DNA from 3 places in the Ruegeria sp. CH10 genome. Region 2 is predicted to be linked to each of the others. Evidence: riboswitches for the same ligand, from Rfam matches in the RefSeq annotation. Region 2 holds a riboswitch; each other region holds the start of a gene.
The links. Region 2 has a riboswitch for cobalamin ahead of ACRZ94_RS08440 (DUF1636 family protein). Riboswitches for the same ligand answer to the same signal wherever they lie in the genome.
Positions count from the first base shown of each region.

Region 1: it holds a riboswitch for cobalamin, as region 2 does, so the genes downstream of both, ACRZ94_RS11000 (DUF1636 family protein) here and ACRZ94_RS08440 (DUF1636 family protein) in region 2, are expected to answer to the same signal.
Region 3: it holds a riboswitch for cobalamin, as region 2 does, so the genes downstream of both, nrdH (glutaredoxin-like protein NrdH) here and ACRZ94_RS08440 (DUF1636 family protein) in region 2, are expected to answer to the same signal.

Region 1 is NZ_JBQFQY010000003.1:162,123-165,392, forward strand. It holds gene ACRZ94_RS10990 (ABC transporter substrate-binding protein) at 1-602, opposite strand, end outside; gene ACRZ94_RS10995 (ABC transporter ATP-binding protein) at 621-1,406, opposite strand; gene ACRZ94_RS11000 (DUF1636 family protein) at 1,403-1,759, opposite strand; cobalamin riboswitch at 1,861-2,060, opposite strand; gene ACRZ94_RS11005 (DUF3299 domain-containing protein) at 2,162-2,950, shown strand; gene ACRZ94_RS11010 (GMC oxidoreductase) at 3,023-3,270, shown strand, end outside.
Region 2 is NZ_JBQFQY010000002.1:420,944-424,213, reverse strand. It holds gene cobN (cobaltochelatase subunit CobN) at 1-35, opposite strand, end outside; gene cobW (cobalamin biosynthesis protein CobW) at 39-1,094, opposite strand; gene ACRZ94_RS08440 (DUF1636 family protein) at 1,091-1,480, opposite strand; cobalamin riboswitch at 1,564-1,771, opposite strand; gene ACRZ94_RS08435 (NAD(P)-dependent oxidoreductase) at 1,916-2,872, shown strand; gene ACRZ94_RS08430 (hypothetical protein) at 3,068-3,270, opposite strand, start outside.
Region 3 is NZ_JBQFQY010000005.1:240,449-243,718, forward strand. It holds gene ACRZ94_RS15955 (metal ABC transporter permease) at 1-201, opposite strand, end outside; gene ACRZ94_RS15960 (metal ABC transporter ATP-binding protein) at 194-952, opposite strand; gene ACRZ94_RS15965 (hypothetical protein) at 952-1,074, opposite strand; cobalamin riboswitch at 1,280-1,489, opposite strand; cobalamin riboswitch at 1,616-1,807, shown strand; gene nrdH (glutaredoxin-like protein NrdH) at 1,888-2,109, shown strand; gene nrdI (class Ib ribonucleoside-diphosphate reductase assembly flavoprotein NrdI) at 2,125-2,538, shown strand; gene nrdE (class 1b ribonucleoside-diphosphate reductase subunit alpha) at 2,520-3,270, shown strand, end outside.

The DNA.
Region 1 (3,270 bases), on a different contig from region 2:
GGGCCGTCCAGCAGGAAAACGCGGGGTTTGGCGACATCGGCGGTTTGCGATTGAATCGCGGCCAGTTCCTCTTTCCAGCCAGCGACCAGCGCCTCGGCCTTGTCTTCGACATGCATGACGGTGCCCAGACGCAGAACGTCGTCAAACAGCAGGTCCATGCTGGCCTCGGGGCGGTCCTTGTCCAGATGCACGCAGCTTTCCGTCAGGATCATGGTCTTGATGTCAAAGGGTGCAAGCGTGTCGGGGGTCACGTCACCGCCCGGCTTCATGCCGTAGTACCAACCGGCAAAGAACAGATCGGGCTCTACCGCGACCAGGTTTTCAACGGTCGGGTATTTCGGGGCCAGCTCAGGGATGTCACCGCGCAGAGTGTCAAACTCGGGGCTGGTTTTGTACCAGCCGGTGATGCCGGTCAGGCCCACGATCTTGTCCTGCAGACCCAGCGCAAAGGCCATGTCGGTCATGTTCATGTCATGCACGACCAGACGCTCGGGCTGGGTTTCAAAGACCAGCGGTTCGCCGCAATTGTCGACCGTGACCTCATGTGCCGAGGCACCCCCCGCAATGGTGGCCACGACGGCAGCAGACCAGAGTTGTTTCATGTGCAATAGTTCCTTGGGTTAAGTTGAAACAGGTGTTCTTCGGATATCCAGGGCCGGGATCATCCGGCCTTCGTGCTGAAAGCACAGGTAATCGACACCAAACGTGTCGCGCACATGTTCGGGTGTCAGCACGTCGGCCACCGTGCCAAAGCTGGTCAGACGTGTGGATTTCATCAGCGCCACATGGGTTGCGAATTCCGGGATCATGACCAGATCGTGCACGATCATCACAACCGTGATACCCAGTTCAGCCACCAGCGACAGCATCCGCCCCTTGGCATCCGGGTCCAGATGGTTGGTGGGTTCATCCAGAAATAGTAGGGCCGGGTTTTGGGCCAACGCGCGGGCGATATGCGCCCGCTGACGCTCACCCCCGGACAGTTGCGCCATGCGCTTGCCCGCCAGAGCGCCAAGATGGGTCAGGTCGAGTATCCGGTCCAGTTCAGCCGCGTGTTCAGCCGCAGACCGGTCGGCGCGGATCGGGATCTGCCCAAGGGCCACATAATCGCGCAGCTCCAGCCGTCCGTCAGGGTATTCCTGCTGGCTGACAACGGCGATCATGCGGGCGCGTTCGGTGGCCGACATCTGTTTCAGGCTGCGCCCGCCGACACGGACATCGCCCAGAACCAGATCAGCCGCACCGCATAGCAGGTTCAGCAGCGTTGTCTTGCCTGCCCCATTGGGCCCCGCAATGGCCAGAATTGCCCCTTTGTCCAATTCGAACGAGACGCCCTGAAGCAGGACATCCCCGTTCAGGGCGTAATACTCCAGGTCTTCAGCAACCAAAAAGGGAGGGTGAGTCATGGTCGCCCTCCAAACTCCAGTCGCGGCATGCGGGACAGCGTCTTGGTATAAAGCGCCCGAGGCCGGTCCGTTGCGCTGGTCCAGCCATCAACGCTTTGCTGGTATTGATGGGCAAAGGTGGCCAGCGCGTCGATGTCGCGCTGCGTGCGGATGTCGCCGAACAGGTATTGCGCCTTGCCCACCGCCTGAAACCCAACCGTTATTGGCCGGGCACAGCCTGCCATACAGTCCACGGTGCGCACCGCAAACCCCACAGGCAGCTTATCTGCAAGCGCTGTTTGAATGGCCTCTGCGCTCAGTTCACCTTTGCAGGTCGTGCAGATCAGAATGACATGATCAGATTTTTCCGACATCCTCAGGCCCGCCCGTCAACAGCGGCCACAGAGGGTATCGATCGTCGAAACACGCGCCAGTCGTGTCATCATAGCCTCCTTCCAGGACGCCCCGCCCCGGGTTGGTTGAACACATGATGGCAGGTCTCCTGACTTGCGGGTCGTGGCTTTGCCATCCTTCCCAGCCGCTGGGCCAGTGGATATTTGGCATTGCTCACCGCTTACAGTTGCGGGGGCAGTCACGGACTTGGCGCCTGTTGGCAAACCGCACCGTATTCCCTTTCTCTTCCCCTTGCGGGGAACCATCGTCAGATGGACTGCCCCAGTTCCTGCGATGGGTCAATGATAAAGTTCTCAGTTTGACAGTTTCCGGAGTGGGCGGGCGCAGATAAACTCTGCGCGTGCCCGCGGAAAGAGGCTGGAATGATCCCGTCTGATCGGTACAGTCGGGACATGCGCAATTGGGTTCACATTCTGGCCTTGTTGGCCCTGGGCTGGTTCGGCACTGCGGCCGCATCGGGCCAGGTGTTGGATTGGTCTGAACTGCCAGATCCCGCTGCCCAGAATTACGAGGACCCGTTTCGCGCCCTCACGCCCGAACAGTTCGATGATGTCATCTTTGCCCTGCGCCTGCGGGGCAGGTTGCAACAGGGTGCAGGCAGCGACGAAGAGCGCCGGAAATGGCAGATGCTTTTAACAGAAACCGAGGCCGCTCTGACAGCCGATGCAATAGATGTGGATTGGCTGCTGGATCAGGTGCAGGCGGTCACGCAGCGCCGGGATAATGCAGGATCTGCGGGCAATCCCGATCTTGATGGCCAGACCGTCACGCTGATGGGGTTTGCCATCCCTGCGCCGCCGGATGCGGATGGGCAGAGTGTCGTCTATCTGGTGCCACAAAGCGGGATGTGCAGTCATCTGCCCGCGCCGCCGCCCAATCAGATGATCCGGGTCCGGTTGAATGTCGACTGGACGCCCAACCATGTCCATCAGCCCGTGCGGTTGACCGGAACGCTCAGCATTGATCCGTCCGCGCAAAACGTGATGGTCGTTGACGGGATCATGCCCATGCGCACGACCTTCCTGCTGGAGTCCGATCACGTCGAAACCCTGACTGCACAGGAGGAGCAGTTGAACTGGACCCAAAGCACCAAGGATCACTTCCGCAAGGCAAACCGGCGCAAAAGTGGCGGCGCGCAAACTGCGGACTAAGGGTTGCGTCCCCGCGCTTTGTTTATTTGACAAAGCCCCGCGCGCCGTTACCCTGAGACATCTTTTTCGTGTATGAGTAACGTGGTTCGCGCCTCGCCAGAGGCCATGGTTGAACAGATGAAACGCATTGACCTAGCACAGGTTGCGTCCCGGCACTGGGATGTTGTGATCGTTGGCAGCAGCTTTGCGGCAATGTTCTTTGCGCATGGTTTACCGCCCGATCTGGATGTGCTGATCGTCGAACAGGGCGGCATGCGCCCCCATGATACGCAGCTGCGCGATGGCTGGCGACCGGGTGAGCCGATCGCACAGCGCAACAC
Region 2 (3,270 bases):
TCTAACCCGTGGCTTTCGCGAAAGACGACGTGCATGGCTTACTCGGCGGCCTCGGTCACGCCCACGAGGATATCGCGGATTTCAGCCTCTTTGATGTCGTCATGCTCGGCAATGACGACCAGACGCGAGCGACGCTCTTCGCCGGGTTCCCACGGGCGGTCATATTGGTGACGGACGCGCGCACCCACGGCCTGCACCAGCAGACGCATCGGTTTGCCCTGTACGGCGGCATAACCTTTGACGCGTAGGATGTTCTTCTCATTTGCCAGGCGTTCGATTTTCGCCACCAGATCGGCAGGATCGGTCTGTTCCGGCAGCTCGACAATGATGCTTTCGAAATCGTCATGTTCGTGATCGTGGTGGCCGTCATGATGCGACGGACGCGCGTCCATGTCATCCTCTGCCGCGGCCTCCAGACCCAACACGACGCGCACATCCACAGCGCCTTCGGCGACCTCGACGACAGGCAGGGGGCGCGGAGCCTCGGCTGCGATGAACTCTTTGGCTTTGGCCACGCCTTCGGGGCCAGCCAGATCAGGCTTGGTCAGCAGGATGATGTCGGCGCAGGAAATCTGATCTTCGAACACCTCGGACAGGGGTGTTTCGTGATCAATCGAGTCATCGGCCAGACGCTGGGCATCCACCGCCTCGACATTGGGCGCAAACCGACCGGCGGCGACGGCCTCGGCATCGGCCAGCGCGATCACGCCATCCACAGTGATCTTCGAGCGGATATCGGGCCAGTCGAACGCCTTCAGCAACGGCTTGGGCAGGGCGAGGCCAGAGGTTTCGATCAGGATGTGATCCGGGCGCGGCTCCAACGCCATAAGCGCCTCAATCGTGGGGATGAAATCATCGGCCACGGTGCAGCAGATGCAGCCATTTGCCAGTTCCATGATGTTCTCGGCCGGGCAATCCGGGATGGCGCAGGATTTCAGGATGTCGCCATCCACACCCACATCGCCAAACTCGTTGACCACAACGGCCAGACGTTTGCCCTGCGGGTTCTGCATTAGGTGACGCACCAAGGTGGTTTTGCCCGAGCCCAAAAAGCCGGTGATCACAGTGACGGGAAGTTTTTCAAGAGTGCTCATTTCAGGGCTCCAATCGGGGGAATGCGGGCCGCACAGTTTTTGCGGAAATGTTCAGGGCGTTCGCGCCATTTGACCAGACCGTCCTCGGTCGCGAGATATTTGGTCACGCCTTCGATGATGGTCTCGACATGGTCGGTTTCATTGAGGTTCTCATAGACAAAGGTCCAGCGCGCAGGGCCACCGCGCAGCACGATTGAACACCCCTGATCGCAGTTCGACAGGCACTCGACCGGTTTCAGCTCGATCCCCTCGGGCAACTCGGCCTCTGCCAGCGCCTTGTGCAACAAGGTGCCGGGCCGTTGGGCGTCATCCTCAACCGGCAGGCCACGGCGACAGGTGGTGCAGACCAGTAGTTCGACTGGCGCGCTTTCGGTCACGTCTCTCATCCCCCCAAATCCTCTTCGCGGGGGACGGGGTTTCATGCGGGCCACGTCGGTACATGGACCCGACACCGGATCACCCCGTCCGGTTTCTAGTTCGGGCGCTGGCAGGTCTCCCGGCTTGCGGATGTCAGAGGATCACTCTGGCAGATGTCCCGCCTTCCCGGTCCTATTGGGCCAGTGGCTTTGGGCACCCTCTCCGGTCACGGTCGCGGGGGCGGCTGCGTTTGACGGATGACCCGCTGACGCATTCCCTTTTCATCTGCACATGCAGACACCAACGACAGCGACATGCGGCAGTGTTGGCCCGCTTGTCAAGCGAGTCGCGCCGATCCGCGGCAGGGCGGGTAAAAAGCGACCTGTCTGCGTCGCTGGGCGGCATGATCCCCGGTTGCCAACGTGCTGGCATGGAACCAGAACACAAGCGGGAGGGCGTGTCGCATGAAGGTAGGGTTTATCGGGCTGGGCAATGTCGGCGGCAAGCTGTCAGGTTCGCTGTTGCGCAACGGGATTGATCTGACGGTTCACGATCTCAATCCGGATTTGGTCGCAGCGTTTGTGGCAAAAGGGGCCATAGCGGCCGAGGGACCGGCCCAGCTGATGCGCGATTGCGAGGCGGTGATCACGTGCCTGCCTTCCCCGACCGCGTCAGACGCCGTGATGCAAGAGATGCTGCCCGAGGTCCGTCCGGGCAAAATCTGGATGGAGATGTCCACCACCGACGAGGCCGAGGTCAAGCGCCTTGGCGCCATGGTCATCAAGGCCGGTGGTGCGGCTGTCGATTGCCCTGTGTCAGGCGGATGCCACCGGGCGGCGACGGGTAATATCTCGATTTTCGCAGGCTGTGACCGCGATACCTTTGAGCGCATCCTGCCGTTCCTGACCACGATGGGCCGCCGGGTGCTGCATACCGGCGATTTGGGCACGGCCTCGGTTCTGAAAGTGATGACCAACTATCTGGCCACGGCCAACCTGATCACATGCTGCGAGGCGCTGGTGACGGCCAAAGCTGCGGGTATGGACCTGAACACGACCTACGAGGCCATCAAGATCTCGTCTGGCACGTCCTTTGTGCATGAGACCGAAAGCCAGGTCATCCTGAACGGCTCACGCGATATTTCGTTCACGATGGACCTTGTGAAAAAGGATATCGGCCTGTTTCAGGACGTCGCCGACCGGGCCGGGGTCCCGCTTGAGATCAACCCGGCGATGATCCGTATCTTTGACGACGGGATTGCCCGCTTTGGCCCGCGCGAATTGTCGCCCAATATCATCAAGCGGCTGGAAGAGGCCACAGGTCTGAACATCACCGCGCCGGGTTTTCCGACTGAGATGCTGGACGATGAGCCCGAAGAACCCGGATACGAGGTCATCCCCCAAGGGCGTGGGGCCGAATGACGCAAGCGAAGGGCTTTGGTCGGTTGGCCGAAAACTGGAGAAGTGGAGGCGAGTACCTGTTTTGAAATCGAACCCACTCTGAACTAATTGATAATAAAACAGATACTTAAGCGAATCTCACATTCTTCGTAACCAAGAAATGTTGCGGGATTTGTTGCGGGATTTGGTTGCGAACTCTCTCACAACCAAATCGCCTTAACCTTCATCATCTTTTAGTTTTGGTATCCCGAGAATTGGGTCATCACTAGGCTCTGGGAAGATCAACTGGTTTTGCGTTTCCAACAATTGATCGTAGATTTCGGCTTCACTCTCATCAACGGTTTCGTCCGCGTCATCTTCCTCTGTTTCGCTGGGTGGCGCTATCCTCAGTTCGATAGTCAGGCTCTCTGCGCACTGCT
Region 3 (3,270 bases), on a different contig from region 2:
CATGACCGACAGGCCCGCCGTGACAAAGCCGATAACGATGCCGGGCGTAATCGCATGGGCCATCGCCTCACCCGCCAGCGACAAGCGGCGCAGAACAAGGAACGCCCCCACCGGCGCGACCGAGGCCGACAGAACCGTTGTCGCCACAAAAGCGCGACGCATGAACGCAAAGCTCCACATTTCGGCGAAAAGATCAAACATATGCGCTCTCCGATGCGGGGGAGTTGTTGCGGAACATCCATGAGGCCTGGCTTTCCGACATATAGCCCTGAGTCACCAGCCGGTGGGGGGTCAGCACCTCATTGACCGACCCGTGCGTTGCCTCTTGCCCGCCCAGCAACAGGGCATGGCTGCAATGATCCAGAACCGAGGACAAATCGTGCACGACCAGAACCACCGCACGGCCTTCGTCGCGCCAACGGCGGATGATCTTCAGCAGATGCTCCTCGGTGGATTGGTCAACGGCGGCAAAGGGTTCGTCCAGCAGGATCAAAGGGGCATCCTGCATAATGACCCGCGCAAAAAGCGCCCGCTGCAATTGGCCACCCGACAGCATATGCAGGGGACGGTCGGCGATATCGAGAACACCGGCCTCATCCAAGGCGGCGGTCATCCGATCCCGCGCCGCATTGTCCAGTCCGGACCGAAATCCAAACCCGCGCCACGCACCCATTGCGGCCAGATCCCGCACGCGTATGGGAAACCGCCGGTCGAATTCGGTCATCTGCGCCAGATAGCCGATTTCGCGCGGGCGTCCCTGTGGCCAGTGCAGACTGCCTGAAAGAGGGTCCATCAGGCCCAGCATCATTTTGACAAACGTGCTTTTGCCAGAGCCGTTGGCCCCCAGCACAGCAAGGGTGGTTCCGGCCTCAATATCCATTGAGAGGCGGCGAAACAGCGTCAGATCACTATATCCAAGCGTCAGGTCGCGCAGTTGCAGAACAGTTGTCATCAGATCACCGCATAGATCGATAGCCACAACAGCGCCGACAGCGCCAAAGCGCCTGCCACCAGAACTGTCACGCTGTATTCCGTCAGGCACCTGCCCCATTTGGTCATGGCACGCCTGATCATTGCTGCGCACCGCAAGCGACGAAGCAGCCCGGTAGATCTGCGGGGAAGGCGTTTACCCCATGTGTCCCGTCTTGTGGGACAGGGGATTTTTGTACTGACATGGGCCTCGCCTCCTCCGGTCGGACGGGGGGCAAGCAAGGACACGTCTTTTTACGGCATGGACCGTTTGAAACACTGTCTACTCCCTCTGGGACACCCCGCCCAGCTACGTTAAAATCGGATGGCAGGTCTCCTGACTTGCGGGTCAACGCTGTCCCGATCCTTCCCAGGCTTTGGCCCAGTGGACGATCTCGGGTCGCTTACCGCCTACAGTTGCGGGGGCAGTTACGGATTTGGCATGAAAAGCGCCGCACCGTATTCCCTTTTATCCCGTCCCGCAGATCGCGGTCAGGGAACCATCACGGCGACAAAACACAAACGGGGTTGATTCGACAAGAGATCACACTAGGACTTCACCATTTTGTGGCCGGGGCACGTTTTGTGCGAAAAAGAAATTTATCGGACCTTCACCCTATATATTGACAAGAAGTGGCAACCAAACTCTATATAGTGTTGCTTCGGTTCTTTCGATTCCTGTCGAAAGCTAAGAGGGAAACCGGTGAAAAACCGGCGCTGCCCCCGCAACTGTAAGCGGATCGTTCGGCTGAACACGCCACTGAAAGCGTGCTTTTGGGAAGGCCAGTCCGAACCACGATCCGCAAGCCAGGAGACCTGCCGGGCGCAAATGATAACCACGAACGGAGGGTTCGGGGGCGTGTTCTGGGGCATTTTCCCCGCAGCGTCCTCGACTTTGATTAAAGGACAGAGGACGACATGAGCGTTACCGTATATTCCAAACCCGCCTGCGTACAATGCACCGCAACCACCCGCGCGCTGGATGCAAAGGGCGTCGCCTATGATGTGGTCGATCTGACTCAGGACGACAGCGCCATGACCCATGTGACCGAGCTGGGCTATCGTCAGGCCCCCGTTGTGGTCGCAGGCAGCGCGCATTGGTCGGGCTTTCGCCCCGACATGATCGCCCAACTGGCCTGATCCATGACCGCGCCGATCCCGGCGCTGGTCTATTTCTCATCGAAATCCGGAAACACCCACCGCTTTGTGACGCGGCTGGGGCTGACCTCTTTCCGCATTCCGACCGGGATGGACCCGCTGCCTGACCCCAAAGGCCCCTATGTTCTGATCTGCCCGACCTATGCCGATGGCGAGGGGCGCGGGGCGGTTCCGAAACAGGTGATCCGGTTTCTGAACGACCCGGCCCGCCGCGCCGGGATCATCGGGGTGATCGGCGCTGGAAATCGCAACTTTGGTGCGACCTACGCCATGTCCGGTCGCATCATCGCCCAGAAATGCAACGTTCCGCTGCTCTATTCCTTCGAGCTGGCCGGCACTGACACCGACATCGCCCGCGTCCGCGCCGGGCTTGAAAAACTAGGGAGACACCAATGCTCGACAGCAGCGTAAATGAGCAGGACTATCACGCGCTGAACGCGATGCTGAACCTTTACGATGGTGAGGGGAAGATCAGGTTCGACGCAGACCGCATGGCCGCGCGGCAGTATTTCCTGCAGCATGTGAACCAGAACACCGTGTTCTTCCACTCGCTGGATGAAAAGCTGGGCTATCTGGTGTCCGAAGGCTATTACGAAGCGGCCGTTCTGGACCAGTATTCCAAGAACTTCATGCGTCAGATCTGGGATTCGGCCTATGCCAAGAAATTCCGGTTTCCGACCTTTCTGGGCGCGTTCAAGTATTACACCTCGTACACTCTGAAAACCCGCGACGGGCAACGGTATCTTGAGCGGTACGAAGACCGCGTTGTGATGACCGCACTGGCACTGGCGCGCGGGGATGAGGCGCTGGCCCTGTCCTTCATGGAGGAAATTCTGGATGGCCGGTTCCAACCCGCCACGCCAACCTTCCTGAACGCGGGCAAGGCGTCACGTGGTGAGCTGATCTCGTGCTTTCTGCTGCGGTTGGAAGACAACATGGAAAGCATCGGGCGCGGCATCAACTCGGCCCTGCAACTGTCCAAGCGCGGCGGCGGTGTGGCGCTGCTGCTGACCAATATCCGCGAGCATGGCGCACCGATCAAGGGGATCGAAAACCAGTCCTCGGGCGTGATCCCTGTGATGAAACTGTTGGAGGATAGCTTTTCCTACGCCAACCAACTGGGCGCGCGGCAAGGGGCTGGGG